Regions from separate parts of the Actinosynnema sp. NPDC023587 genome, predicted to be linked through region 4. Evidence: riboswitches for the same ligand, from Rfam matches in the RefSeq annotation. Region 4 holds a riboswitch; each other region holds the start of a gene.

Region 1 (7,078 bases), on a different contig from region 4:
GCGGCCCCGGTCGGTGCCTCGCCGAGGACGTGCAGGCCGTCCCGGATCTGGACGTCCTTCACCTCGCACAGCCAGCCGTCCACGTGCAGGATCAGCTCGTCGAACTCGGCGTCGTGCGGCCGGTCGGCCAACCCGAGGTCGTGGTCCAGCTTCGCGGCCTGGATCAGGGTCCAGATCTGCGCGCGGATCGCGGGCAGCTTGGCCGGGTCCATCGCGGCGATGTTGCCGTGCTCGTCGAGGAGCTGCTCCAGGCGCGCGATGTCGCCGTAGCTGTCCGCGCGGGCCATCGGCGGCACCAGGTGGTCGACCAGGGTCGCGTGCGCGCGGCGCTTGGCCTGCGTGCCCTCGCCCGGGTCGTTGACCAGGAACGGGTAGATCAGCGGCAGGTCGCCCAGCGCGGCGTCCGGCCCGCAGCCGGCGGACATGCCGACCGTCTTGCCGGGCAGCCACTCCAGGTTGCCGTGCTTGCCGACGTGCACCACGGCGTCCGCGCCGAATTCGGCCTCCAGCCAGCGGTACGCGGCCAGGTAGTGGTGGCTCGGCGGCAGGTCCGGGTCGTGGTAGATGGCGATCGGGTTCTCGCCGAACCCGCGCGGCGGCTGGACCATCACCACCACGTTGCCCGACCGCAGGCCGGCCAGCACGATCTCGCCCTCGCGGTCCTTCGAGCGGTCCACGAACAGCTCGCCGGGCGCTTCGCCCCAGTGCCGCTCCATGTCCGCGCGGGTGTCGGCGGGCAGCGTCGCGTACCACTCGCGGTAGCGCCCGGCGGGCAGCCGCACCGGGTTGCCCTGGAGCTGCTCCTCGGTCAGCCAGTCGGCGTCCTGGCCGCCGGCCGCGATGAGCGCGTGGATCAGCGCGTCGCCGTCGAGGTCGGCCACGCCCGGCAGCCCGGTGCCGATGTCGTAGCCGTTGTCCCGCAACGCGGCCAGCAGCCGGACCGTGCTGGCGGGGGTGTCCAGGCCGACCGCGTTGCCGATCCGCGAGTGCTTCGTCGGGTACGCCGAGAGCATGACCACGATCTTGCGCTCGGCCGGCGGGATGTGCCGCAGCCGCCCGTGCCGCACCGCGATCCCGGCGACGCGCAGCGCGCGTTCCGGGTCGGCCACGTACACGGTCAGGCCGTCCTCGTCGATCTCCTTGAAGGAGAAGGGGACGGTGATGATCCGGCCGTCGAACTCGGGGATCGCCACCTGCGTCGCGGTGTCCAGGGGGGACAGCCCGTCGTCGTTGCCGTCCCACGCCGCGCGGCTGCTGGTCAGGCAGAGCCCTTGCAGGACCGGGACGTCCAGCTCCGCCAGCGCGCCCACGTCCCAGGCGTCGTCGTCACCGCCGGCCGACGCGGTGGCGGGCTTCGTGCCGCCCGCCGCCAGCACGGTGACCACCAGCGCGTCGGCCTTGCGCAGCTCGGCCAGCAACGCCGGTTCGGCGGTGCGCAGCGACGCGCAGTACACCGGCAGCGCCCGGCCGCCCTTCTCCTCGACCGCGTCGCACAGGGCGTGCACGAAGGCGGTGTTCCCGGCCACGTGGTGCGCCCGGTAGTACAGGACCGCGACCACCGGCCCGTCGCCCTCGACCGCCGGCCGCTCCAGCACGCCCCAGTTCGGCGCGGCCTCCGGCGGGTCGAAGCCGAACCCGGTCAGCAGGACCGTGTCGGACAGGAACTTGTGCAGCTCGGCGAGGTTCACCGGGCCGCCGTGCGCCAGGTAGGCGTGCGCCTCGGCGCAGACGCCGCCGGGCACCGTGGACAGCTCCATCAGCGGCGCGTCCGGGTTCTGCTCACCGCCCAGCACCACGACCGGGCGGGGACCGGCCAGCAGCCGGTCCAGGCCCTCCTCCCACATCCGCCGACCGCCCAGGATGCGCACCACCACCAGGTCGACGCCCTCCACCAGGGCGGGCAGGTCGTCCGGGGTCAGCCGGGCGGGGTTGCCCAGTCGGAAGTCGGCACCGCTGGAGCGGGCGGACAGCAGGTCCGTGTCGGAGGTCGACAGCAGCAGGATCACGTGCGGGCTCCATCCCTCGGGGGTCCTCGCCCCGGTCGTAGGGGACGGCGGGCGGAGTTCCTGACTCCCGGGCTCGCGCCCGGTCACAGTGGCGGGACCGCGCCGGATTCACACCGGCTTCCTCCTGTTGCTTCGCCGTTCGGAGGTCACCCTAACGGGCGGTTAGCATCCAGCCCATGCCCCAGGACCGCGAGCGCCCCGACGCCTGCCCCGGCGCGGTCGACGTGCACCGGGCCGCCGACGGCGGGCTGGCGCGGGTGCGGCTGCCCGGCGGCACGCTGACCGCCGCCCGGTTCGACGTCCTCCGGCGGGCCGCGCTGGAGCTGGGCGACGGCGGGATCGAGCTCACCTCGCGGGCGAACGTGCAGATCAGGGGCCTGGCCCCGGGTGCGGAGCACGAGCTGGGCGCACGCCTGCGCGCCGCCGGGCTGCTGCCCTCGCCGACCCACGAGCGGATGCGCAACATCATCGCCGCGCCGCTGGAGGACAACCAGGACCTGGTGGACGCGGTGGACGCCGCGCTGTGCCGGGTGCCCGGCCTGGCCGACCTGCCCGGCCGCTTCCTGGTCACGATCGGTGCGGCGGTGAGCGGTCTGGGCGGGGACATCGGCCTGGTGGGTGACGCGCTGTTCCTGGCCGGCCGCGACTCGGGACTGCGCGTGACGGACCCGGTGGCGTCCGTGGTCGCCGCCGCGCGCGAGTTCCAGGCGATCCGGGGCACCGCGTGGCGCTTGTCCGAAGTGGACGGCGGTGTGCGGCGGATCACCGCCGCGCTGGGCGTCCCGGGGCCAGCGGTCGTCGCGCCCGCTGTGATTCCGGTCGCACCCGGCCCGCACGGCGACCGGGTGGTGGCGGGTGTGCCGCTGGGCCGGTTGGACGCCCGGCTGCTGGCCGGCACGCCGGTCCGGGTCACCCCGTGGCGCAGCGTCGTGGTGCCGCCGGGGACGGACACGTCGGGCCTGTTCACCGACCCCGCGTCGCCGTGGCACGGGGTGTCCGCGTGCACCGGCCGGCCGGGCTGCGCGAAATCCCTGACCGACGTGCGGGCGGACGCGAGCCGCTGGATCGGCACCCCGCACCGGGGCTCGGTGCACTGGTCGGGCTGCGCCCGGCGGTGCGGCCGGCCGGCGGGCGACGTGGTGGAGTTCGTCGCGACCGGCGACGGGTACGAGGAGATCAGGTGACCAGCTACATCAGAGACGGCGCGGAGATCTACCGCCGGTCGTTCGCCACCATCCGGGCCGAGGCCGACCTGTCGGGTCTGCCGGCGGACGTCGCGCGGGTCGCGGTGCGGATGATCCACGCGTGCGGCATGGTCGACCTGGTCGACGACATCGGCCACTCCCCCGGCGTGGTCGCCGCCGCGCGGGGTGCGCTGCTGGCCGGCGCGCCGGTGCTGTGCGACGCGCGGATGGTCGCGTCCGGCGTGACCCGGGGCAGGCTGCCCGCCGACAACGAGGTGCTGTGCCTGCTCGGCGACGCACGGGTGCCCGCGCTGGCGCGGGAGATCGGCAACACCCGCAGCGCGGCGGCGCTGGAGCTGTGGGGCGACCGGCTCGACGGCGCGGTGGTCGCCATCGGCAACGCGCCCACCGCCCTGTTCCACCTGCTCGACCTCATCGCCGCGGGCGCTCCCCGGCCCGCCGCCGTGCTGGGCATCCCGGTCGGGTTCATCGGGGCCGCCGAGTCCAAGCAGGCCCTCGCGGAGAGCGGTCTGGAGCACCTGGTCGTGCGCGGTCGGCGCGGTGGCAGCGCGATGACCGCGGCGGCCGTCAACGCGATCGCGAGCGAGGACGAATGACCGGCAGGCTCTACGGCGTCGGGGTCGGTCCCGGCGACCCGGAACTGGTGACCGTGAAGGCCGCCCGGCTGATCGGCGAAGCCGACGTCGTGGTGTTCCACAGCGCCCGGCACGGCCGCAGCGTCGCGCGCCGGATCGCCGAACCGTACCTGCGCGGTGACCAGATCGAGGAGCAGCTCGTCTACCCGGTCACCACCGAGGACTCCGACGACTACCAGGGCGAGATCGACGCGTTCTACGCCGAGTGCGCCGCGCGGCTGGCCGCGCACCTGGACGCCGGGCGGACCGTCGTGGTGCTGGCCGCCGGCGACCCGTTCTTCTACGGGTCCTACATGCACCTGCACAAGCGGCTCGCGGACAGGTACCCGGCCGAGGTGGTCCCCGGCGTCACGTCGGTCAGCGCCGGTTCGGCGGTGATCGGCCGGCCGCTGGTGGAGCGGGACGAGGTGCTGACCGTGCTGCCGGGCACGCTGCCCGTGGACGCGCTGACCGCGCACCTCGCGACGGGCGACCCGGTGGCGGTGGTGAAGCTGGGCCGCACGTTCCCGCGCGTGCGGGAGGCGCTGGAGCGCGCCGGGCGGCTGGACGAGGCGTGGTACGTGGAGCGCGCGACGACCGGCGGCCAGCGCACCGCGCCGCTGGCCGAGGTCGACCCGGACGGCGTGCCGTACTTCTCCCTGGCCCTGCTGCCCAGCAAACCCGCACCCGCCGAAGCCGCACCCGCCGGGCACCCGCCCGCCGAAGCCGCACCCGCCGAGTCCGCTCCCGCCGAGTCCGCTCCCGCCGGGCACCCGTCGACCGGGCGCGGGCAGGTCGTCGTGGTGGGGCTGGGCCCGGCGGGTCCGGAGTGGCTCACGCCCGAGGCGCGGCAGGCGCTGGCCGAGGCCGAGGACCTCGTCGGGTACGTCACCTACCTCGACCGGGTGGCCGACGTCGCGGGGCAGCGCAAGCACGCCTCGGACAACCGGGTCGAGTCCGAGCGCGCCGCGTTCGCGCTGGACCTGGCGAAGCGCGGCCGGAAGGTCGCGGTGGTCTCCTCCGGCGACCCGGGCGTGTTCGCGATGGCCGGCGCGGTGCTGGAGGTGGCCGCCGAGGAGGAGTTCGCGGACGTCCCGGTCCGGGTGCTGCCCGGCGTGACCGCCGCGCACGCCGTGGCGAGCCGGGCCGGCGCGCCGCTGGGCCACGACTACTGCGTGCTCTCGCTGTCCGACCGGCTCAAGCCGTGGGAGGTCATCGCCGAGCGGCTGGAGGCCGCCGCGCGGGCCGACCTGGTGATCGCGATCTACAACCCGGCTTCGCGCAGCCGCCGCCGGCAGGTCGAGGCGGCGCGCGAGCTGCTGCTCCGGCACCGCTCGCCGGACACGCCGGTGGTGATCGGCCGGGACGTCGGCGGGCCCGAGGAGGACGTGCGGGTCGTGCGGCTGGCCGACCTCGACCCGGCGGCGATCGACATGCGGTGCCTGCTGATCATCGGCTCCTCGCAGACCCTGCGCACCGGGCGCGGCGTGGTGTTCACGCCCCGGCGCTACCCGTCCTGAGCGCCGCCGGCACCCGATCCGAGCCACGTCAGCGCCGCGTCGACCGTCGCCACGGTCGGCGCGGCGGGCGCGGGCGGGCGGCGGACCACCACCACCGGCAGCCCGAGGGCGCGCGCGGCGACCAGCTTGGCCGCCGTCATGTCGCCGCCGCTGTCCTTGGTGACCAGGACTTCCACGGCGTGGCGGCGCATCAGCGCGAGCTCACCGTCCACGTCGTACGGACCGCGAGCCAGCACGACCTCCAGCGCGGTGGGCCCGGCCGGCGGGTCGACGGTCCGCGCCACGCCGGCGGCGAACGCGCCCAGCCCGTCCCGCCCGGTGGTCACGAACGCCCGCCGGCCGCCGACCACCCGCGCCGCCTCCGCGACCGAGTCGACCCACGTCCAGCGGTCGCCCGCCCGCTCCGCCCAGCCCGGTCGGCGCAGCACCAGCAGCGGCACACCCGCCTCGGCGGTCGCGGCGAGCGCGTTGGCCGTGATGCGGTCCGCGAACGGATGGGTGGCGTCGACCACGGCGGCCACCCGCTCGGCCCGCAGGTAGGCGACCAGCCCGGCCACGCCGCCGAACCCGCCGACCCGCACCTCCCCCTCCGGCAACCGGGGCGAGGCCACCCGACCGGCCAGCGACGACACCACCCGGGCCAGGGGTGCGGCGCGCCGGGCGAGTTCCCGCGCCTCGCCCGTGCCGCCGAGCACCAGGACCGTCCGCGCCGGCTCCGCGAGCCGGTCCCCGCCGGACGTCACGGGCGGCAGCGGGCGGTGGAGTACAGGTGGCTGTCCGGGAAGCCCTCGGCGGCCAGCACCGCGCCCACGACGATGACCGCCGTCCGCTTCACCCCGGCGTCGGCCACCTGCCCGGCGATGGTGGCGAGCGTGCCGCGCAGCACGAGTTCCCCGGCCCGGCTCGCGTGCGCCACGACCGCCGCCGGGCAGCGCGGCCCGTAGGAGGGCAGCAGCTCGGCGACCACCTCGGCGATCCGCTGCACGGCCAGGTGCAGGACCATCGTGGCCCGCGACGCCCCGAGCGTCGCCAGGTCCTCGCCCGGCGGCATCGGGGTGGCGCGCGCGGACGTGCGGGTCAGGATCACGGTCTGGCCGACGCCGGGCACGGTCAGCTCGCGCTTCAGCGTGGCCGCCGCCGCCGCGAACGCCGGCACGCCGGGCGTCACGTCGTACGGGACGCCCAGGACGTCCAGCCGCCGCATCTGCTCGGCCATCGCGCTGTACACCGACGGGTCGCCCGAGTGCAGCCGCGCCACGTCCAGGCCCGCGCCGTGCGCCGCCGCCAGCTCCTCGGTGATCCGGTCCAGGTCGAGGTGCGCGGTGTCGACCAGCCGGGCGTCCGGCGGGCAGTGCGCGAGCACCTCGACCGGCACCAGCGCGCCCGCGTACAGGCACACCGGGGAGGACCCCAGCAGCCGCACGGCGCGCAGCGTGAGCAGGTCGGCCGCACCGGGCCCCGCGCCGATGAAGTGGACGGTCACCGGACCTCCTTCGTCATGCTCCAGACGGTCACCGGCATCTGCGGTCGCCACCCGGTGAAGCCGCCCACGGGGGTGTCCCGGCCGACCGCGAGCCTGGTCAGCGCCCCGCCGAGGGTGGCGTGGCACCGCGCGAGCACCACCTCGGACTCCAGCGTGACGGCGTTGGCCACCAGTCGCCCGCCGGGCCGCAACGCCGCCAGGCACCGCTCCACGACACCGGGCGCGGTCAGCCCGCCGCCGACGAACACCG
Region 2 (7,078 bases), on a different contig from region 4:
CAACGGCCTGGTGGGTCGGGTAGTCCAGGCCCTGGACTACCGGGGGCTGCACGAGATCGTCACCGGCAGTCCCTCGCCACCGACACCGGCACCGTTCTTCCAGTTCGGCGCACTGCCGCTGGACATGTCCACAGTGGAGGACCACGCCCTGTTCGTCCTGCCCGTGCCGCAACGGTGGCTGGAGGAACTGCTGGAGCGCCACGCGGGCGTGGAGATCACGCGCGGCCACCGGGTGACGGACCTGACCCAGCACGACGGTCACGTGACAGTGGACGTCTCCGGTCCGGACGGCCCGTACGAGCTCACCGCGCGCTACGTCGTGGGTGCGGACGGCGGCCACAGCGTGGTCCGCAAACGGGCCGGCATCGGCTTCCCCGGCGTGACCGACAGGGGTTTCACCCACCGCACGGGCCAGGTGGTGATCCACGAGCCGATGGCCGACCACCGGACCGGCCGGCTGGAGGTGCCGGGTCTGGGCGGGCTGAGGCCGGGCACGTTCCACCGGACCGAGCACGGCGTCTTCGCGTTCGGCATGTTCCAGCCGGGCATCTACCGCATCGCCATGATCGAGTGGGGGCAGTCCGGCCTGACCGACACGGACGAGATGCCCCTGTCCGAACTCCAGGAGGCCGCGACGCGCGTCCTGGGCATCGAACTCCCGATGAGCGAACCCGACGACGGCCACCCACCGGCGCTCACCCGCCGCGCGGAAGGCACGAACTCCCGCCTGGCCGACCGCTACCGGAAGAGCCGCGTCTTCCTGGTGGGCGATGCCGCCCACGTCCAGTCCGGCGTAGGCGGGCCAGGGCTGAACCTCGGCCTTCAGGACGCCCTGAACCTGGGCTGGAAGCTGGCCGCCGAACTGCACGGCTGGGCACCCCCGGACCTGCTGGACACCTACGAGTCGGAACGCCGCCCGGTCGCCCGACGCGTGATCACCCACAGCCGAGCCCAGTCGGCCCTGCTGTCCGGAGGTCCCGACATCACCGCGCTCCGCGAGGTCCTGACCGAACTCCTCCAGGACGAGACCGCCGTCCGCCGCGTCTCCGACCTGATGTCCGGCGCGGACACGGTCTACGCCATGGACACCGCACCCCACCCGCTCACCGGCCGGTGGATGCCCGACATCCCCCTGCCGGACAACAAGACCTTCGCCCACCTGGCCCGCGACGGCCGCCCGCTACTGCTCGACTTCACCGACGACGCGGCGCTGAGCACCACCGCCATCCCTTGGGCGGACCGGGTGGACGTCCACACCACCTCCACACCGAACCCACCAGCCGACGCGGTTCTGGTCAGACCGGACGGTTACGTGGCCTGGGCGGGCACCACACCGAACGACCTGGCCCACGCCCTGCGCCGGTGGTTCGGCACACCGGCCGCGACAACTCCTCGGTGAACCGCAGCCCCTCGACACCCTTCCCCGACCAGCCGATCGGATGCGCGAGCGAAAGGCCCGGTTCGGGTCGGGTGTCGGTCATCTCGTGGCGGGAGCACTGCGGTCCGGTCAGAGCCCGAAGCGAGGGGTGGCGAACGGCCAGTCGCGGGCGATCCACTCGGGCACGAAGGCATCGAGCGCGCGTTCGAGTTCGGTGCCCGCGTACTCGTCCACCACCCACCACGAGATGAGGGCGTCCTCGGCCGGGTCGATGTACACGCACCCCAGCAACGCGGTCTCGTCGTTGTCGAACAGCGCGTAGTTGAACGACTCGTGCGCCTCGGCTTCCTGGGCGTGGCGGGCGAGGTCGGCGCGGTTCGCTTCGTAGCTCATGGTCGCGGGCGGCCAGTTCCACTGCTCGCCGAAGATCGACCACAGCCGTTCCCGCGAACCCATGACGGCGGGGTAGTCCCGGTCCGCATCGGACTCCTGGATGGGCCTCAGGTGGTGGTCTGCGCCCAGGTCGACGCGGGTGGGGTGGACGAAGTCGGACGGCAGCCAGGACATGGCCGGATTGTGCGTCATCAGAAAGCGCGCCGTAAAGCCGGTGCGGTCTCCGGAAGACGACCTGCGGGAAATCCAGTGGCACGACGAGAGGAGCAGACCCGACACTGCGCGGATGGCCTTGCCGAACGGCTTGACGCTGCGCACCGCCGAACCACGTGATCTGGACCAGATCGCCGCGCTGCTGACCGAGCGCGGCGACCCCGAGGACGCCGTCGACCACCGCTTGGTGGTGTCGGACCCGGACGCCGGGTGGGGGACGTGCGCGGTCGTCGTGGACGGCGATCGGGTCGTGTCCACGATGACGTTGCTGGACGAGGAACTCGTCCTGGACGGGGTGGAGATCCGCGCTGGACAGGTCGAGCTGGTGGCCACCCACCGGGACTACGAGGGGCGCGGGCTGGTCCGGGAGCTGATGGGGTGGGCGCACGAGCGGTCAGCGGCGCGCGGGCAGCGGGTGAACGTGATGATCGGCATCCCGTACTTCTACCGGCGGTTCGGCTACACCTACGCGATCCCGATCGCCCCGACGCGGGACATCGTCGGCACGCCGCCGACGAGTACCGACACGGTGCGCGAGGCGACGTTCGACGACATCCCGGCGATGGCTGCGTTGCAGGATGCCGAGCAACGCCACGCGGACCTGCGGATGCCGCACGGGACCGAACTGTGGCGTTGGCTGGTGGCGCGGGGCGGCAGCACCCAGTGGCTGGTGGAGCGGGACGGCGTGCCGGTGGGCACCGGCCGTTCGACTCCTCCGGAGGAGGGCGTCCAGTTGTGCGAGGTGGCCGCCGTGGACGCCGCCGCCCTGCACGCGCTGATCGCGCACACCGGGGCGAGGTCGGCGAACGAACGGCCGGGGACGGTCGCGGGCGAAGCGCTCGAACCTTTCCTAGGCCCGGTGCCGGAGCAGGCGAAGTCGTACTACGTGCGGGTCGCCGACCCGGTGGCGTTGCTCGACCACCTGCGCCCGGTGTTCGGCAGGCGGTTGGCGGCCTCGTCGTTCGCCGACGAAACGGGCGAGGCCGTCGTGTCGTTCTACCGCTCGCACGTCCGCCTGCCGTTCCACGCCGGCGAGGTGGGCCCGATCGTCCTCGGCGGCGTGATGCAGGCACCGCACGCGGTGGGTGGGGCCGGGGTCGCGCCGGACGTGCTGGAGTCGCTGCTGTTCGCGCCGCACGGCCTGCGCGGGCTGGCCGCGCGGTGCCCGGACGTCTACCCCGGCCCGAACGAGGACCTGATGCACGTCCTGTTCCCGCCGGTCCGGAGCGACCTGCTGACCTTCTACCTCCCGTAGCCGACCGATTCGACGCCCGAGCCGTGCCGGACAGGCCTGACAGTCCGGACAGGCTCGACAGCGGATCGGTGGCGGCGGGCAGACTGGCCACGTGTCCGACTACTCCTCAGTGCTGTCCACCCTGCGTCAGGTTCGCGGTCTCAGCCCGTTCTTCGCCTTGGACGTGGGTCGTCCCGCGCCCGGTGCGGACGAGGGCGGTTGGCGGACCGGCGAGGATCTGCTGGGCGGGGCGGTGCTGCCGGACACCTTGCGGTCCATCGGTGAGCGGTATCGGACCGATGAGGCCCGGGTTTCGGCGTCCTTGTTCTTCCTCGGGTACACCGCTCGGCTGCTCTGCCCGACGGTCGCCGCGCACGCCGTCGACGGGGTCGCGCCGGACATCCGGCCGGGGAACGTGTGGTGGCACTTCGGCCCGGACGGGATGCGGGTGCGGATTGACGAACCCGTGCCGGGCGTGTCGATCTCCGAGTCGTTGGAGCCGGTGGTGGCCGCCATCCGGGAGGTGGTGCCGGTGGCGCGGGGACTGCTGTGGGGCAACGCGGCGTCCTCGATCGCCGGGGCGTTGCGGACGGTGAGTCGCAGTGGCACGGCGTCCGCCGAGCAGTGCGTGGCGTTGGGCGAGCGGCTGTTGGGCGAGCCGCCGTTGCGGGACTCCGGTGATTTCCTCCCGTCCACCGGCGAGGTCGCGTTCCGGCGACGCAGTTGCTGCCTCTACTACCGCCTCGACGGCGGGGGGACGTGCGGCGACTGCCCGTTGCCGCCGCGCTGAGTCCACCTCAACGCATCCACCCGCCTCCACCCGCATCCGGGGCACCGACCAGTCGGGAAGTTCGGACGTGACGTTGACGTCGACGAACCGGAGACGGCGGGGCTGAGCGTGATGAAAAGCCGGAAGCGTGACGAAAAGCGGCCGACAGGGCGTCCGGGTGCGCTTCGGACCACGGAGCCGTCACCTGCGGTGTCGGCCTGATCAATCCAAGAATCAGGACAAAAGCGGCGCTTGATCGTGTGGGGTGCACGTGAGGTGGACAACAACTCGTCTGGTCGGTTGTGCCTGCCCGTGGTGGACATCTACGGTTCCACAGCCGCAGTGGACGGGAAGCCGGTGGGAATCCGGCGCGGTCCTCGCCACTGTGACCGGGGAGCCAACCCGCCGAGAACGTCACTGGTCGCACGGTGCGACTGGGAAGACGCGGGGACGGTAGCGATCCGGGAGTCAGGAGACCGGCTGCGGCGAGAGTTGTCGTTGACCTTCCACGAGGTATGGAGGAGGCCGTCTTGACGAGCCCCGCGCACCCCCTGTCCATCCCCATCCCCAAGTGGGCCTACGCCGTCGCACTCGTCGCCCTGCTGGTCACCTGGCTGGTGCTCCAGGAGAACGGCATCGCACTCGGGCACGCCGCCGAGTCGCTGCACGAGTTCTTCCACGACGGGCGTCACGCGCTCGGCGTCCCGTGCCACTGATGCCGGCCGTGGACACCTACAAGAACGTACTGCTGCGCGGGATCGGCGCGGGTGGCGTCGCCGGTCTGCTCGCGGGTCTGGTCGGCCTCGTCGTGGTCGAGGTGCCGATCCGGGCCGCGCTGGCCGTGGAGGAGGCGCGGGCCGCGACCGAGACCGTCGAACCCGGCGCGCACGACCACGGCGAGATGTTCGGTCGGGGCACGCAGATGCTCGGTGGCGTGCTCGCGGCGGTGATCGTCGGGTTGGCGGTCGGCGCGCTGTTCGCCACCGCCTACGCGGGCTCGCGGCGCTGGTTCGCGGACCGGCCGCCGTTCAGCCGGAGCGTGACGCTCGGGGCGGCGGTGTTCGGGGCGGCGGCGCTGCTGCCGGCCGTCAAGTACCCGGCCAACCCGCCGGCGGTGGGCGACCCGGAGACGGTGGACTACCGGACGGTGCTCTACCTCGGGCTCATCGCGGCCGGTCTGCTGGTGGTGTTCGGGGCGAGCTTGCTGGCATCCCGACTGGCCCACCTGGGCGGGCCGGTCCGGTTCACCGTGGTCGCGCTGGCCGTGGTCGTCGCGTTCGCGGTGATCCTGCTGGTCTTCCCCGGCGCGCCGGACGCGGTGCCGGCGGACGTGCCGAGCAGCGTGCTGTGGGAGTTCCGCCTGGCGTCGCTCGCCGAAACCGCCACCCTCTGGCTGGGTCTCGGCGTCGTGTTCGGCCTTCTGGTCGATCCGTCGGTACGCAGCGGCACCAAGGCGAAAGCCGTCGCCGCCTGATCACGGCTGACAGCACACGGCTGACAGCACTGCGGAAAGCACACAGCAAAACAGCACATGGCGGATGAACGGCACGCCCCTCGCGGTACGCACAACGGGGGACGTGCCGTTTTCGCACGAGTGTGGTGCGAGCTGTCCGAATCAGACTGTCCGAATCAACTGCCCGGATCGAGTTCCCCGATCACACTGCCCCGATCGAGTTGCCCGGGTCAGGCGCGCAGGGCGGCGAGGGCGGTCAGGTCGATCCCGACCAGGGAGTCGCGGAAGATCCTGCGCTCCCCCGCCGGCACCGGCACGTCGCACGGCACGACGAGCACCGTGCACCCCGCCGCCACGGCCGAGGTCACGCCGGTCGGCGAGTCCTCGATCGCGACGCACGCCGCCGCGTCCACCCCCAGCAGGTCGGCGGCCTTGAGGTACGGGTCCGGGAGGGGTTTGTTGCGGCCTCCGACCTCGTCACCGCACACCGTCACGTCGAACAGGTCACGGCCGATGGTGTCCAGCGCGAGTTCGGTCAACCCCCGCTCGGTCGAGGTCACCAACGCCATCGGCACGCCCGACGCCCGCACCGCGCGCAGCGCCTCCCGCGCCCCCGGACGCCAGGGCAGCCCGGCGCGGAACACCTCTTCGGTGCGCCGCAGGATCCACGCCGCGCCGTCCGCCGTCTCCTCCTCGGTCGGCGTCACGCCGACCTCGGCGAACAGGAGCGCCATGGTCGTGGGCATGTTCGACCCGACCATGGCCTGACGGGTCTCCAGCGACAGCGTGCCGCCCAGCTTCTCGGCGAACTCGTAGAGCGGGATGTCCCACAGCTTCTCCGAGTCCAACAGCGTGCCGTCCATGTCCCACAGCACCGCTCCGACGTCCCACCGCACCGCTTCGGCGTTCACCACGGGGCTTCCTCCACCTTCACCACACGGACCTTCCCGCTCTGCACCCCGCACCCCTCTGGTCGGGACCTACCGCCGACGCGGTTCAGCCGAGAGCCGAACACCGGGTTCAGCCGCCGCGCAGGTGTTCGGACCGTCGGACGGTCTCGGCGCGGCGGATCGGGTCGGGTGGCGTCCACCGTTCCGGCACACCCGCCGTGACCTGCGCTGTCGACCAGGGGCGGCGCACCGGGGCGGAACCGGGGGCGGGCCGCGCCGCACGTCGCGACGAGCCGGTCGGCCGGCACGCCCGGGACGGGCGGGGGGACACGAGCCGACATGCCACAAGCCTACGGCGTCGGGTCTGCGGCGGTGGTCGTAGTCTGACCCGGTGACCGATCCGGACCAGGCCGCCAAGATCCCCTTCGACCCCGCGAAACCGCTCACCAACCCGATCATGGTAGCGGCGTTCGAGGGGTGGAACGATGCTGGAGACGCTGCCAGCACGGCGATCGAGCACCTCCAACTGACCTGGGACGCCACGCCGCTCTCGGAGATCGATCCGGACGACTTCTACGACTTCCAGGTGACCCGCCCGACCGTCCGCATGGTCGACGGCATCACCCGAAGGGTGGAATTCCCGACCACGCGCCTGTCGGTCTGCCGGCCGCCGGGATCGGCCACGGACGTGGTGCTGGTGCACGGCATCGAACCGAACATGCGCTGGCGCAGGTTCGCGGGCGAGCTC
Region 3 (7,078 bases), on a different contig from region 4:
GAGCCAGACCGACCTCAACCACATCGTGTTCGGCAACCTGCTCGGCGTGGACCGCGGCGACCTGGCGCAGATCGCCGTCCTGGGCGCGGTCGCGCTGGTCCTGCTGCTGCTCAAGCGCCGCGACTTCACCCTCTACGCGTTCGACCCGGTGCACGCCCACGCCATCGGCCTCAACCCGAGGCTGCTGGGTGCGGCGCTGCTCGGGCTGCTCGCGCTGACCTGCGTGGTGGCGCTCCAGGTCGTGGGCGTGGTGCTGGTGGTGGCGATGCTGATCATCCCCGGCTCCACCGCCTACCTGCTCACCGACCGGTTCGGGCGGATGCTGGTCATCGCGCCGGCGGTGTCGGTGGGCGCGGCGGTGGTCGGCCTGTACCTGAGCTACCACCTCGACACCGCCTCCGGCGGCATGGTGGTGCTCGTGCAGGGCGCGGTGTTCCTGCTGGTCTACCTCTTCGCACCGCGCCACGGCGTGCTCGGCCGCCGGCTCGTCGCGGCCCGCGCCCGCGCCGAGGCGAGCGGGGGTTGAGCACCTCCCGGGATATCCTGGCCCCATGTCGGTGGCCGAACTGCCGGAGAGCGCCCAGAACTACCTCAAGGTCGTCTGGGCCCTCCAGGAGTGGTCCGACGCGCCGGTGACCACGTCGGTCGTGGCGCAGCGCATGGGACTCAAGCCGTCCACGGTGTCCGACGCCGTCCGCAGGCTCACCGAGCAGGGGCTCCTGCGGCACGCCCGCTACGGCAGCGTGAACCTCACCGACAGCGGCCGGGGGCACGCGGTCGCCATGGTGCGGCGGCACCGGCTGATCGAGACGTTCCTGGTCCAGACGCTCGGCTACGGCTGGGACGAGGTCCACGACGAGGCCGAGGTGCTGGAGCACGCGGTCTCCGACCGGCTGGTCGAGCGGATGGCCGCGTTCCTGGGCGACCCGGTGCGCGACCCCCACGGCGACCCGATCCCGGCGGCGGACGGGACCGTCCACCGCCCCGACGCGGTGGCGCTGCCCGACGCGCCGGCCGGGGCCCTCGTGCGGGTGGCGCGCATCTCGGACTCCGACGCGGGGTTGCTGAAGTACTTCGCCGACCACGGCATCGTGCTGGACGCGGACCTGCGCCTGCTGGAACCCGCGCCGTACTCGGAGGACGTCGCGGTGCTCGCGGTCGAGCACGGGATTCGCGCCGAGCTCGGTCGGACGGCGGCCGGCGCGGTGTGGGTCTCCCTGCGCTGACCGTCGTCGCACGCGCTCCGGTGCGCCGGTCGGGGCGGGTGCCCGCGCACTGCTCCGGACACCCGCCCCGATCAGGTCACGCCGACGTCTCCCGGACCCGGCGGGTGGCCTCGACCAGGTTGCGCAACGCGGGCTCGACCTCGGCGTAGCCGCGCGTCTTCAGCCCGCAGTCCGGGTTGATCCACAACCGCCCGCCCGGCACGACCCGCGCCGCGGCGGCGACCAGCTCGGCCACCTCGTCCACGCCGGGCACGCGCGGCGAGTGGATGTCGTACACGCCCGGCCCGACGCCCCGGCCGAACCCGGCCGACCGCAGGTCGTCCAGGACCTCCATCCCCGACCGGGCGGCCTCGATGGTGGTCACGTCCGCGCCCAGGCCGTCGATCGCGTCGATGACCTCGCCGAACTCCGAGTAGCACAGGTGGGTGTGCACCTGGGTCCCCGCCGCCGCGCCCGAGGTGGCCAACCGGAACGACCCGACCGACCACTCCAGGTACGCCGCGTGGTCGGCCCGCCGCAGCGGCAGGAGCTCGCGCAGCGCGGGTTCGTCGACCTGGACGACCCGGATGCCCGCCGCCTCCAGGTCGGCGATCTCGTCGCGCAGCGCGAGCGCCACCTGGTCGGCGGTCTCGCCCAGCGGCTGGTCGTCGCGCACGAACGACCACGCCAGGATCGTCACCGGGCCGGTCAGCATGCCCTTCACCGGCCGCGTGGTCAGCGACTGCGCGTAGGAGCTCCACGGCACCGTGATCGGCGCGGGCCGCGACACGTCACCGTGCAGGACCGGCGGGCGCACGCACCGGGAACCGTAGGACTGCACCCAGCCCAGGTCGGTGACCGCGAACCCGTCGAGGTGCTCGGCGAAGTACTGCACCATGTCGTTGCGCTCGGGCTCGCCGTGCACCAGCACGTCCAGACCGATGTCCTCCTGCAACGCGATCACCCGCGCGATCTCCTCGCGCATCCGCTCCTCGTACTCGTCGCGGGACAGCTCCCCCGACCGCAGCCCGGCGCGGGCGGTGCGGATCTCGGTCGTCTGCGGGAACGAACCGATGGTCGTGGTGGGCAGCGCGGGCAGGTCGAGGTGCGCGTCCTGCGCGGCGGCGCGTTCGGCGTACGGCGCGCGGTCGCGGTCCTCCGGCCCCAGCGCGGCCAGCCGCGCCCGCACGGTCTCGTCCCGGCGGGGAGCGGCGACCGGCTCGTCGGCCACGTCCGCCCACCCGCCGTCCACGCCGTCCCGCAGCGCCTGGCCGAGCAGCACGACTTCGCGCACCTTCTGCCGCGCGAACGCCAGCCGCCCGCGCACCTCCGGTTCCAGCGCCGTCTCGGCGGCCAGGTCGTAGGGCACGTGCAGCAGCGTCGAGGAGGTCGAGAGCACGACCTCGGCGGCCGAGCCGAGCAGCGACGCGGCGGTGGCCAGCGCGGCCCGCAGGTCGGTGCGCCACACGTTGCGGCCGTCGACCACACCGGCCACGAGGGTCTTGGCGCGCAGCGCGGGCACGCTCGCGACGCCGGCCGCCGTGCCCGCGACGAGGTCCACGCCGATGGCCTCGACGGCGGTGCCCGCCAGCACCTCCAGCGCCGGGCCGAGCGCGCCGTAGTAGCCGGTGACCAGCAGCTTCGGCCGGGAGTGCAGCGCGGCCAGGCGGGTGTAGGCCCGGCCGAGCGCGGCCAGTTCGGCCGGCGGGCGGTCGGCGGCGAACGCGGGTTCGTCCAGTTGCACCCACGCGACGCCCTCGGCGGACAGGGCCACCAGCAGCTCGACGTAGACGTCGACCAGGTCGTCCAGCCGGGCCAGCGGGTCCGCGCCCTTGGCCAGCAGCAGGAACGTCACCGGTCCCAGCACCACGGGCCGGGTGGTGATCCCCAGCTCGCGGGCCTCCCGGTACTCGGCCAGCGGCTTGTCGCCGGCCAGCCGGAACTCGGTGTCGGGGTCGATCTCGGGCACCAGGTAGTGGTAGTTGGTGTCGAACCACTTGGTCAGCTCCAGCGGCGGCAGCTCGTCGGTGCCGCGCGCCGCCGCGAAGTAGCTGTCCAGCTCCGACTCGCGCCGGTAGCGCCGTGGCACCGCACCGACCAGGAAGGCCGTGTCCAGCACGTGGTCGTAGAACGAGAAGGTGTTGGACGGTACCGAGTCCAGCCCGGCGTCGCGCAGTTCCGCCCAGGTGGCCGCGCGCAGTTCGGCCGCGACGGCCGAGAGGGCCGCGTGGTCGATGCGCCCGGCCCAGTACCGCTCGACGGCCCGCTTGAGCTCCCGTCGGGGACCGATCCGGGGGTAGCCCAGGACGGTGGTGCCGATTCCACTGGTCACTAGCTCTCTCCTCGCGAGCGTGCGTGAACGCCGGAGCTTCCCGGGGCGCGCTTCGCGGGCGGCGCGAGGCCGCGTCCGCCGCGACCCGCCCGAGAGGTCACCGGACACCGCGCACCCGGTGGGCGCGCGGGCGGGTGGCAGGTCTTCGGACTCGCGGGCGCACACCTCACGCCTACCGGCCGTCGCTTCCCACGCTCACGCGCAGTGCTTGGTTGACGGCTTTCGTTCCCGCTCACCGCTGCGGGGCAGTCCCGGACTCCCACCGGGTTCCCTCTTGCCTCGCCCCGACCGACGATCGACCAGGGCGAACCACCAGCACCCGCGAGCGTAGCGCAGCGCGGGGACCTCTCCCGAGGAACGGGAACCGCCGCCGCGATCGCCTTCGGGTGCCGGTGCGGGATGTCACCGAGTCGTCCGGGAGCCCGGCCCGGTCCCCCCGCTGCCTCCGAGGTCGGCGATGCGGCCGTTTCCCGCCGGCCGGCACCGGTTTCCGGCGAGCCGCGTTCCGCCTTCTCCACAACTCCCTGCCGCGCAACCGTTTCGCGGTCGACGACGGCGCGGCCCACCGACCGCGGCGTGGCGCGGGTGAGGTGCCGACCTGGGCCCGGAGACGCGTGTCACGCGATGCACATCGCCCCGCGACACGCCCATGTGGGGCCCGGTTGCGAACGGATCTACAACATGTAGTGTCTCGCCCGTCGAAGGTTCCGACGCCCTCCCCGAGGGCCGAGGAGGCAAGAGGGAACCCGGTGCGAATCCGGGACTGCCCCGCAGCGGTGAGCGGAAACAACCGCCGTCAGACAGCACTGGGAGCGCGTGCTCCCGGGAAGCGACGGCCAGTAGGTCCGGCTGGACAGCCGGGTGTCCGCGAGTCCGAAGACCTGCCGTCGATGCGCGCGCCGGCCGGCGCGCGCGTGTCCGGGGCCTCGTGGGCGGGCCGACACGGATGGTCGCGCCGTTGCGCGCGCTCTGTGCGGTCGCCGCGTGCTCCGGGCCGTTGAGGCTCGCGAGGAGAGGGCTTTGTCGACCACAACCACGGGCACCGGTGTCGCGCAGGTTCGAGTGATCCGCCGCGACGGCACCGTCTCGGCCTTCGACCCCACCAAGATCCAGGTGGCCATGACCAAGGCGTTCCTGGCGGTGGAGGGTGACGTCGCGGCGGCGGCGTCCCACCTGCACCCGCTCGTGGCGGAGTTGACCGCCCAGGTGGAGAGCGCCCTGCTCAAGCACGCCCGCCCGGAAACCACCCTGCACATCGAGCAGATCCAGGACCAGGTCGAACTGGTGCTGATGCGCGGCGGCCACCACAAGGTCGCGCGCGCCTACGTGCTGTACCGCGACGAGCACGCCAAGGCCCGGCAGGTCGTACCCGCGCCGGTGCAGTTCCGGGTCAAGGGCGCGGACGGCGACCTCGTCCCGGTGGACTGGGCGCGGATCGCGGTCGTGGTCGGCGAGGCGTGCGCCGGCCTGGCCGACGTGTCGGCGGACCCGGTGCTCTCCGAGGTCCGGCGCGCGCTCTACGACGGCATCTCGGTGGACGAACTGGCCGTCGCGCTGGTGATGTCGGCGCGCACGCTGGTGGAGACCGAGCCGAACTACTCCTTCGTCGCCGCCCGCCTGCTGCTCGACCAGTTGCGCCGCGAGGTGCTGACCAGGGTCGCGGGCCGCCCGGTCGAGGCGACCGGCGAGCAGATGTCCTACCTGGACTACTTCCCGGACTACGTCCGGCTGGGCATCGAGCTGGACCGGCTGGACCCCGCGCTGGAGTCGTTCGACGTGGCGCGCATCGCGGCGGCGATCCGCCCGGAGCGCGACGCGAAGTTCGACTTCCTGGGCATGCAGACGTTGTACGACCGCTACTTCCTGCACGACCACGGCGTCCGGTACGAGCTGCCCCAGGCGTTCTTCATGCGGGTCGCGATGGGCCTGGCGCTGCGCGAGGACGACCGCGAGGCGCGGGCGATCGAGTTCTACGAGCTGCTCTCCACGTTCGACTTCATGTGCTCCACCCCGACGCTGTTCAACTCGGGCACCACCCGGGCCCAGCTCTCGTCGTGCTTCCTGACCACGGTCGACGACGACCTGGCGAGCATCTTCCAGGGCTACCAGAACAACGCGCTGCTGGCGAAGTTCTCCGGCGGGCTGGGCAACGACTGGACCCCGGTGCGCGGCATGGGCGCGCACATCAAGGGCACCAACGGCCAGTCGCAGGGCGTCGTGCCGTTCCTCAAGATCGCCAACGACACGGCGGTCGCGGTGAACCAGGGCGGCAAGCGCAAGGGCGCGGCCTGCGCGTACCTGGAGACCTGGCACGTCGACGTCGAGGAGTTCCTCGACCTGCGCAAGAACACCGGCGACGACCGGCGGCGCACGCACGACATGAACACCGCGAACTGGGTGCCCGACGAGTTCCTGCGCCGGGTCGAGGCGGACGCCGAGTGGACCCTGTTCTCCCCGGACGAGACGCCGGACCTGCACGACTCCTACGGCCTGGACTTCGCCACCCGCTACCGCGCCTACGAGGAGGCGGCCGACCGGGGCGAGATCCGCGTGTTCAAGCGCGTCCGCGCGACGGACCTGTGGCGGCGGATGCTGACCATGCTGTTCGAGACCGGCCACCCGTGGATCACCTTCAAGGACCCGTGCAACCTGCGCTCCCCGCAGCAGCACACCGGTGTCGTGCACTCGTCCAACCTGTGCACCGAGATCACCCTGAACACCAGCGCCGACGAGGTCGCGGTGTGCAACCTCGGCTCGGTCAACCTGGCCAACCACGTGACGGCCCAGGGCCTGGACGCCGAGCGGCTGCACCGCACCGTCCACACCGCCGTGCGCATGTTGGACAACGTGATCGACATCAACTTCTACACGATCCCCGAGGCCCGCCGGTCCAACCTGCGGCACCGGCCGATCGGCCTGGGCCTGATGGGTTTCAGCGACGCGCTGTTCACCCTGCGGCTCGTGCCCGGCTCGCCCGAGGCGGTGGAGTTCGCCGACCGCAGCATGGAGCACATCGGCTACCACGCGCTGTCGGCGTCGGCGGACCTGGCCCGCGAGCGCGGCAGCTACGAGTCGTTCGAGGGCTCGCTGTGGAGCCGGGGCGTGCTGCCGATCGACTCGATCGCGCTGCTCGCCGACGCCCGGGGCGGGGCGCTGGACATGGACACCTCGTCCACCCTGGACTGGGACGCGCTGCGCACCAGGGTGCGCGGCGGGATGCGCAACTCCAACACCATGGCGATCGCCCCGACCGCGACGATCTCCAACATCTGCGGCGTCGGCCAGTCCATCGAGCCGCTGTTCCGCAACCTGTACGTGAAGTCGAACATGTCCGGCGACTTCACCGTCCTCAACCGCTTCCTGGTCGACGACCTCAAGGCGCTGGGCCTGTGGGACGAGGCGATGGTGTCGGACCTGAAGTACTTCGACGGCTCGCTCGCGCCGATCGACCGGGTGCCCGAGGAGCTCAAGGCCCTCTACGCCACCGCGTTCGAGGTCCCGTCCGAGTGGCTGATCGAGGCCGGGTCGCGCCGCCAGAAGT
Region 4 (7,078 bases):
CCCCGTCGAGCACGAAGCCCTCGGCCACCGGGCGCTGGTCGTGGCCGCGCCACTGCCAGGCCGGGCGACCGGTCGGCGGGGACCCGGCGGACGCGCTGAGCGCGGTCCGGTGGAACTCGTGCCCGGTGATCCGGGTACCGGCCTCGGCGAGCACGGAGTCGACCGGCGCGACGGCGTCCCGGTAGCCCAGCGTGAGGCGCGGGGTCATCGAGCCGACCGCGTCGACCACCCCGCACATCGGTTGGCCGTCCAGCTCGCGCGCGAGGTAGAGCAGGCCGCCGCACTCGGCGTGCACCGGACCGCCGGACCGCGCGAACGCGGCGACGGCGGCGCGCAGCTCCTCGTTGGCGGACAGCTCGGCGGCGTGCTGCTCGGGGAACCCGCCGGGCAGCACCAGGCCCGCCGTGCCGTCCGGGAGGTGCCGATCGCGCAACGGGTCCACGACGACCACGTCCGCGCCGGCCGCGCGCAGCAGCTCGACGTGCTCGGCGTAGCCGAAGGTGAAGGCCGCGCCGCCCGCGACCGCGACGACCGGGGAGCCGGTCACCGGTTCGACCTCGGCGGCCGGGTCCCAGGTGGGCACGGCCATCGCGGGCACCCGCGCGGCGAGCCGGCGGACCGCCGCGAGGTCGACGTGCTCGGCGACCGCCGCGGCGATCGCGGCCACGGCGTCCAGCGCGGGTTGCCCGTGCTCGGCGGCGGTGACCAGGCCCAGGTGCCGCGAGGGCAGCCGGAACCGGTCGTCGCGCGGCAGCACGCCCAGCACGTCGAGCCCGACCTCGGCGCACGCCCCGCGCAGCACGTGCTCGTGCCGTGCGGAGCCGACCTGGTTGAGGATCACACCGCCCAGCCGCACGGTCGGGTCGTAGCCCCGGAAGCCGTGCAGCAGCGCGGCCAGGCTGCGGCTCTGGCCGCGCGCGTCCACCACGAACAGCACCGGCGCGGACAGCAGTTTCGCGACGTGCGCGGTGGACCCGATGCCCTCGGTGTCCACCCGCCCGTCGAACAGGCCCATCACGCCCTCGACCACGGCCAGGTCGCAGCCGCGCGCGCCGTGCGCGAACAGCGAGGCGACCCGGTGCTCACCGACCATGACCGGGTCCAGGTTGCGCCCCGGGCGGCCGGTGGCCAGCCCGTGGTAGCCGGGGTCGATGTAGTCCGGCCCGACCTTGAAGGGTGCCACCCGGTCCCCGGTGCGGCGCAGCGCCGCCATCAGGCCGGTGGCCACGGTGGTCTTGCCGCTGCCCGACGCGGGGGCGGCGACCACCAGGCGGTTCACCACTCGATCCCCTTCTGGCCCTTCTGCCCCGCGTCCATCGGGTGCTTGACCTTGGTCATCTCCACCACGAGGTCGGCGGCGTCGACCAGCGCCGGCGGCGCGTACCGGCCGGTGATCACGACGTGCTGGTGGCCGGGCCGGTCGCGCAGGGCGGTGACGACCTCGTCCACGTCGACCCAGCCCCAGTGCAGCGGGTAGGTGAACTCGTCCAGCACGTACACGCCGTGCTGCCCGGCGGCGAGCCGGCGGGCGATCTCCCGCCACCCCTCCAGCGCGGCGGCGGCGTGGTCCTCCTCGGTGCCCGCCTTGCGGGACCAGGACCAGCCCTCGCCCATCTTGTGCCACTCGACCGGGCCGCCCTCGCCGGTCTCCTCGTGCAGCCGGCCCAGCGCGCGGAAGGCCGACTCCTCGCCGACCTTCCACTTCGCCGATTTCACGAACTGGAAGACGCCGATGGACCACCCCTGGTTCCACCCGCGCAGCGCGAGCCCGAAGGCGGCGGTGGACTTCCCCTTCATCTCCCCGGTGTGGAGGATGGTCAGGGGCCGGTTGCGCCGCTGTCTCGTGGTGAGCCCGTCGACCGGGACGACGGACGGCTGACCTTGGGGCACGGTGGTCTCCTAGGCGGCCCGCGCGGCGCGCACGACGCCGGCGACCTGGTCGGCGGACAGTTCTTCCAGGCGCAGGCAGACGGCCTCCAGCGCCTCGGCGACGCGGCCCGCGAGGCCGAGCCGGACGTGGCCGGACTCGCAGTCCACGACCACGGCGGCCACCTCGTCGGCGGCCAGCAGGCCGGCCGCGCGCAGGGCGTCGCGCATCGGGTCGCCGCCGGCACCGGAGGCGGTGGCGCGACCGTCGGTGAGCAGCACCAGCAGCGGGCGGCGGCGCGGGTCGCGGACCCGCTCGGAGGCCAGCACCCGGCGGGCGCGCAGCAGGCCGTCGGCGAGCGGGGTGCGCCCGCCGGTGCGCAACTGCCGCAGCCGGGCCGCCGCCGCGTCCACGGAGTTCGTCGGCGGCAGGGCGGTTTCCGCGCCGGAGCCCCGGAACGTGATCACCCCGACCTTGTCCCGGCGCTGGTAGGCGTCGCGCAGCAGGGAGATCACCGCACCGCTGACCACGGCCATGCGCTGCCGCGCGGCCATCGAGCCGGAGGCGTCGACCACGAACAGGACCAGGTTGCTCTCCTTGCCCTCCCGGACCGACCGCCGCAGGTCGGTGCCGCGCAGCACCAGGCCGGGACCGCTGCGCCCGCGCGCGGCCTGGAACGGGGCCGCCGCGCCGAGCGTGCCGACCAGGTGCAGCCCTGAACCGTCCACAGTGGACGAACGAACGACGCGGCCGGTGCGCGCGCGGGCCCGGGAGCGCTTGCCGGGCGCGCCTTCGCCGACGCCGGGCACCTGGAGCAACCGGGCCTTGAACGCCGGCGCGGGGGCGTGCGAGCGCTCACCGGACGAGCCGCCGGGCCGCTGCGGTGACGAACCGTTCGCGGAGGGCTCCGGGGCGTCGGGCGGCACCCCGCCGCCGTCGTCCGGCCCGTCCGGGTCGTCGTCCGGGCCGGGGCCGTCACCGGGGTCGTCGCCAGGGCTGTCGGGGTCGTCAGGGCCGTCGTCGGGATTGTCGGGGCCGGCGTGCTCGGCACCCTGCCGCAGGGCGTCTTCGAGCTGCTCCTCCTCCAGACCGGGCTCGTCGAACGGGTCGCGGCGCTTGCGGTGCGGCAGCGCCAGCCGGACGGCGGCCTCGACGTCCCGCTCGGCGACCTCGGCCGCTCCGCGCCACGCGGCGTGCGCGACGGCCGTGCGGGCGACCACCAGGTCCGCGCGCATCCCGTCGACGTCGAACGCGGCGCAGATGCCGGCGATCCGGCGCACCTCGGCGTCCGGCAGCACGACCGAGGCCAGCCGGTCGCGGGCCTCGACGATCCGGGCGGCCAGCGCGGTGTCCTCGTCGGCCCACCTGGCGGCGAACGCGGCCGGGTCGGCCTCGTAGGCGAGCCGGCGGCGGATCACCTCGGTGCGGGTGCCCACGTCCCGGGCCGCCCGGACGGCCACCGTGAGGCCGAAGCGGTCCAGCAACTGGGGCCGCAACTCGCCTTCCTCGGGGTTCATGGTGCCCACGAGGAGGAACGAGGCGGCGTGCGAGACGGAGACGCCTTCGCGCTCGACGTGCGCGCGGCCCATCGCGGCGGCGTCCAGCAGCAGGTCGACCAGGTGGTCGTGCAGCAGGTTGACCTCGTCCACGTAGAGCACGCCGCGGTGCGCGGCGGCCAGCAGGCCGGGCTGGTAGGCCCGCACGCCCTCGGTCAGCGCGCGCTCCAGGTCCAGCGACCCGATCAGCCGGTCCTCGGTCGCGCCGACCGGCAGCTCCACCAGGCGCGCGGGGCGGCGCTGCGCCGGGCCGCCGTCGTGCGGGCCGTCCGGGCAGTCGGCGTCCACCGACGGGTCGCAGCCGAAGCGGCAGCCCGCGACGACCTCCAGGGTCGGCAGCAGCGCGGCCAGGGCGCGGACCACGGTCGACTTCGCGGTCCCCTTCTCGCCTCGGACCAGCACCCCGCCGATACCGGGGTGCACGGCGTTGAGCACCAACGCCGTGCGGAGGTCGTCGTGGCCGACGACGGCGGAAAAGGGGAAACGCGCGCCCATGCGGCGGTGTCCTTCCTCGGGTGTCCACGCCCGGGTCCGGTCTCGGAGATCGGGGGCCGAGTTCCTGACTCCCGGTTGCACGTACCCGGTCACAGTGGCGGGACCGCGCCGGATTCCCACCGGCTTCCTCACGCACCCCCTACAGCCCCGGCATCGTCGCACTTCGGTCGACCGGCTCCAAGCCCCCGGCGGGCACCGCCCTGGCGAGCGCCGTCACACCCGAACGGACCCACGGCACCGGCAACACCTCCGGCGGACCCGGTGGTGGGCCCCTCGCCGCACCGCCACCGGCAGCCTGACCTGCGCGGTCACCTTCCGGAGCGGTGGTGGGCGAGGGTGGCGGGTCGGGCGGGCGGCAGTGACCAGGCTCTCGGGGTCGACGACCCGCGCACGACCGGATCACGGCCCGGTCCAGCGCTATCCGTTCAGCGCGACCCGGACGGCGAGCGGTGCGCGGAAGGACAGCAGCCCGAGCATCGGCGGCGGCTCGGCGGAGGCCAGGCGCAGATCCGGGAAGCGCTCGAACGCCTCCCGCACCACCACTTCCGCCTCCAGCCGGGCCAGCCCCGCGCCGAGGCAGAAGTGCCGGCCGAAGCCGAACGCCAGGTGCTTGCGCGCGTTCGGCCGCACCGGGCACAGCCGGTCCGGGTCCGCGAACACCTCCGGGTCGGACCCGGTGCCCGCCAGCATCAGCAGCAGCGGCGCGCCCGCCGGCACGGCCACGCCGGAGAGCACCACCGGCTCGGCCGCCACCCGCCGCCAGGTGCTGACCGGCGGGTCGCGGCGCAACACCTCCTCCACCACCCGCCCGGCCAGGCCCGGCTCGCCCAGCCGCGACCACAGGTCGCCCTGCCGCAGCACCGCGTCGAACACCGCGCACAGCAACTGGGTGGTCGTCTCCTGGCCGGCGATGAACAGGAAGTAGCAGAGCCCGGCCGCCTCCCGGACCGGCACGTCGCGCAGCGCGCCGAACAGGTCGTCGTCGCCGCGCGCGGCCCGCAGCCGGCGGGTCAGCCAGCGGTGGAACTCGGCGGTCGGCGTCGCCAGCTCGTGCTGGCGCTCGGGGGACGGGTTGCCCCAGAACAGCTCCAGCGACGCCGCGCCCCACCGCTTGAGCAGCGGGACGTCGACGTCCTCGACGCCCAGCACCTCCATCAGCACGATGGCGGGCAGGTCGCGGGCCAGCGCGGGGTGCAGGTCGGCGACCGGACCGGTCAGGCCGGCGAGCCGCTCGCGCGCCAGCTCGGCGATCCGCGGTCGCAGCGCCGCCACCCGGGCGGGCGTGAGGAACCGGGCGACGAGCCGGCGCAGCCCGGCGTGGGAGTCGGTGCCGTTGTTGGCCAGCGTCGGCGGCAGGGAGAAACCCGCGCGGGCCAGCACCCGCAGCACCGGGCGCGGGATGGCGGTGACCGCGGTGAGCGCGTTGTCCGGGTGGAACCGACGCGGGTCGGCCAGCACCGCGCGCACGTCGTGGTACCGGCTGACCAGCCACAGGCCGGTGGCCTCGTCCCGGTGCACCGGTGCGTTCACGCGCAGCGAGCGCAGGTCTTCGGAACCGAGCTGGAAGAGGTCCACGCCGGGACGTTAACGGCCGGGTGCGACACTCCCGGCGTGAGTGTGAGCACAGAGGCGGCGACCGGACCCGAGTCGGTGTTCGACTGGATCGACACCCGCGCGGAAGCCCGCGCGAAAGCCGGGCTGGCCCGCCGGGTGCGCCCCCGCCCGGCCGAGTCGACGGACCTGGACCTGGCGTCCAACGACTACCTCGGAATGGCCCGCGACAAGCGGGTGATGGGCGCGGCGGCGGCGGCCTCGCTGCGCTGGGGCGCGGGTGCCACGGGCTCCCGGCTGGTCACCGGTTCGACCGAGCTGCACACCGAGCTGGAGTACGAGCTCGCGAACTTCTGCGGTGCGCAGTCGGCGCTGGTGTTCTCCTCCGGCTACCTGGCGAACCTGGCCGCGCTCACCGCCCTGTCCGGTCCGGGCACCGCGATCGTGGCCGACCAGCACATCCACGCGTCGCTGATCGACGGCACCCGGCTGTCCAAGGCGGACGTGGTGGTGGCCGGGCACTGCGACGTGCCGCAGGTCGGGCACGCGCTGTCCACCCGGGGCAAGCGGCGGGCGCTGGTGGTCACCGACTCGGTGTTCTCGGTGGACGGCGACCTGGCCCCGCTGGTCGAGCTGGTCGCGGCCTGCCGGGAGCACGGCTCGGGGCTGGTCGTGGACGACGCGCACGGCCTGGGCGTACTCGGCGAGGGTGGCCGGGGTGCGGTGCACGCCGCCGGCCTGGCGAAGGCCGCGGACGTGGTGACGACCGTGACGCTGTCCAAGTCGCTGGGCGCGCAGGGCGGCGCGGTGCTCGGCCCCGGCCGGGTGATCAGGCACCTGGTGGACACCGCGCGGCCGTTCATCTTCGACACCGCGCTCGCACCGGGCAGCGTGGCGGCGGCGCTGGCCGCGCTGAAGGTGCTGCGCGAGGAGCCGGACCGCCCGGCGCGCGCCCTGGCCGTGGCGCAGGACCTGGCCGCCCGCCTGCGGGACAGGGGCCTGCCGGTCAGCAACCCGAGCGCGGCGGTGATCTCGGTGCGGGCACCCTCGGCCGAGGCGGCGCTGGACTGGGCCGAGGCGTGCCGGGCGCAGGGCGTGCGGGTCGGCTGCTTCCGGCCGCCGTCGGTCCCCGACCAGGTCTCCCGGCTGCGGCTGACCGCGCGGGCCGACCTGACCGAGGACGACGTGGCGCGGGCCGTGCGGGTGATCAGCGAGACCGGCGCATCCGCAGGTGCGGTATCCCGTCCTCGATGAACTCCGCACCCTCGGGCATGAACCCGAACGAGGCGTAGAAGTCGGCCACGTAGGTCTGCGCGTCCAGCACGCACACCCGCCGGCCGACCTCGACCAGCGCGGCCTCCACCAGCCGCCGGCTGTAGCCGCGCCCGCGCGCGGCCCGCGCCGTGCAGACCCGGCCGATCCGGAACGTGCCGTCGGGTTCCTCCAGCAGCCGCAGGTAGGCCTGCGGCTGCGGTGAGCCGTCCGACTCCAGCCAGAAGTGCCTGGTATCAGATTCCAGGTCGCGGCCGTCCAGGTCCGGGTAGGGGCAGGACTGCTCGACCACGAAGACCTCGCCGCGCAGTTTGAGCAGGGCGTAGAGCTGCGCGGA

Evidence for each region. Region 4 has a riboswitch for cobalamin ahead of AB0G01_RS14020 (putative cobaltochelatase). Riboswitches for the same ligand answer to the same signal wherever they lie in the genome.
Region 1: another riboswitch for cobalamin. It lies ahead of cobN (cobaltochelatase subunit CobN); the one in region 4 lies ahead of AB0G01_RS14020 (putative cobaltochelatase).
Region 2: another riboswitch for cobalamin. It lies ahead of AB0G01_RS31540 (CbtB-domain containing protein); the one in region 4 lies ahead of AB0G01_RS14020 (putative cobaltochelatase).
Region 3: another riboswitch for cobalamin. It lies ahead of AB0G01_RS28175 (ribonucleoside-diphosphate reductase subunit alpha); the one in region 4 lies ahead of AB0G01_RS14020 (putative cobaltochelatase).

What each region holds. Positions count from the first base shown of each region.
Region 1 covers NZ_JBFABG010000007.1:250,169-257,246, forward strand. The annotation lists gene cobN (cobaltochelatase subunit CobN) at 1-2,006, opposite strand, end outside; cobalamin riboswitch at 2,040-2,174, opposite strand; gene AB0G01_RS20860 (hypothetical protein) at 2,183-3,190, shown strand; gene AB0G01_RS20865 (precorrin-8X methylmutase) at 3,187-3,807, shown strand; gene AB0G01_RS20870 (precorrin-2 C(20)-methyltransferase) at 3,804-5,345, shown strand; gene AB0G01_RS20875 (cobalt-precorrin-6A reductase) at 5,333-6,088, opposite strand; gene cobM (precorrin-4 C(11)-methyltransferase) at 6,085-6,828, opposite strand; gene cbiE (precorrin-6y C5,15-methyltransferase (decarboxylating) subunit CbiE) at 6,825-7,078, opposite strand, start outside.
Region 2 covers NZ_JBFABG010000018.1:66,322-73,399, reverse strand. The annotation lists gene AB0G01_RS31560 (FAD-dependent monooxygenase) at 1-1,399, shown strand, start outside; gene AB0G01_RS31555 (N-acetyltransferase) at 1,508-1,945, opposite strand; gene AB0G01_RS31550 (GNAT family N-acetyltransferase) at 2,058-3,239, shown strand; gene AB0G01_RS31545 ((2Fe-2S)-binding protein) at 3,331-4,008, shown strand; cobalamin riboswitch at 4,297-4,487, shown strand; gene AB0G01_RS31540 (CbtB-domain containing protein) at 4,518-4,703, shown strand; gene AB0G01_RS31535 (CbtA family protein) at 4,703-5,461, shown strand; gene AB0G01_RS31530 (HAD family phosphatase) at 5,671-6,354, opposite strand; gene AB0G01_RS31525 (PAC2 family protein) at 6,722-7,078, shown strand, end outside.
Region 3 covers NZ_JBFABG010000013.1:85,966-93,043, forward strand. The annotation lists gene AB0G01_RS28160 (metal ABC transporter permease) at 1-526, shown strand, start outside; gene AB0G01_RS28165 (metal-dependent transcriptional regulator) at 552-1,226, shown strand; gene metE (5-methyltetrahydropteroyltriglutamate--homocysteine S-methyltransferase) at 1,303-3,537, opposite strand; cobalamin riboswitch at 3,656-3,866, opposite strand; cobalamin riboswitch at 4,223-4,441, shown strand; gene AB0G01_RS28175 (ribonucleoside-diphosphate reductase subunit alpha) at 4,558-7,078, shown strand, end outside.
Region 4 covers NZ_JBFABG010000004.1:361,810-368,887, forward strand. The annotation lists gene AB0G01_RS14010 (cobyrinate a,c-diamide synthase) at 1-1,279, opposite strand, end outside; gene cobO (cob(I)yrinic acid a,c-diamide adenosyltransferase) at 1,276-1,890, opposite strand; gene AB0G01_RS14020 (putative cobaltochelatase) at 1,900-3,918, opposite strand; cobalamin riboswitch at 3,956-4,082, opposite strand; gene AB0G01_RS14025 (cytochrome P450) at 4,336-5,493, opposite strand; gene AB0G01_RS14030 (8-amino-7-oxononanoate synthase) at 5,536-6,723, shown strand; gene AB0G01_RS14035 (GNAT family N-acetyltransferase) at 6,677-7,078, opposite strand, start outside.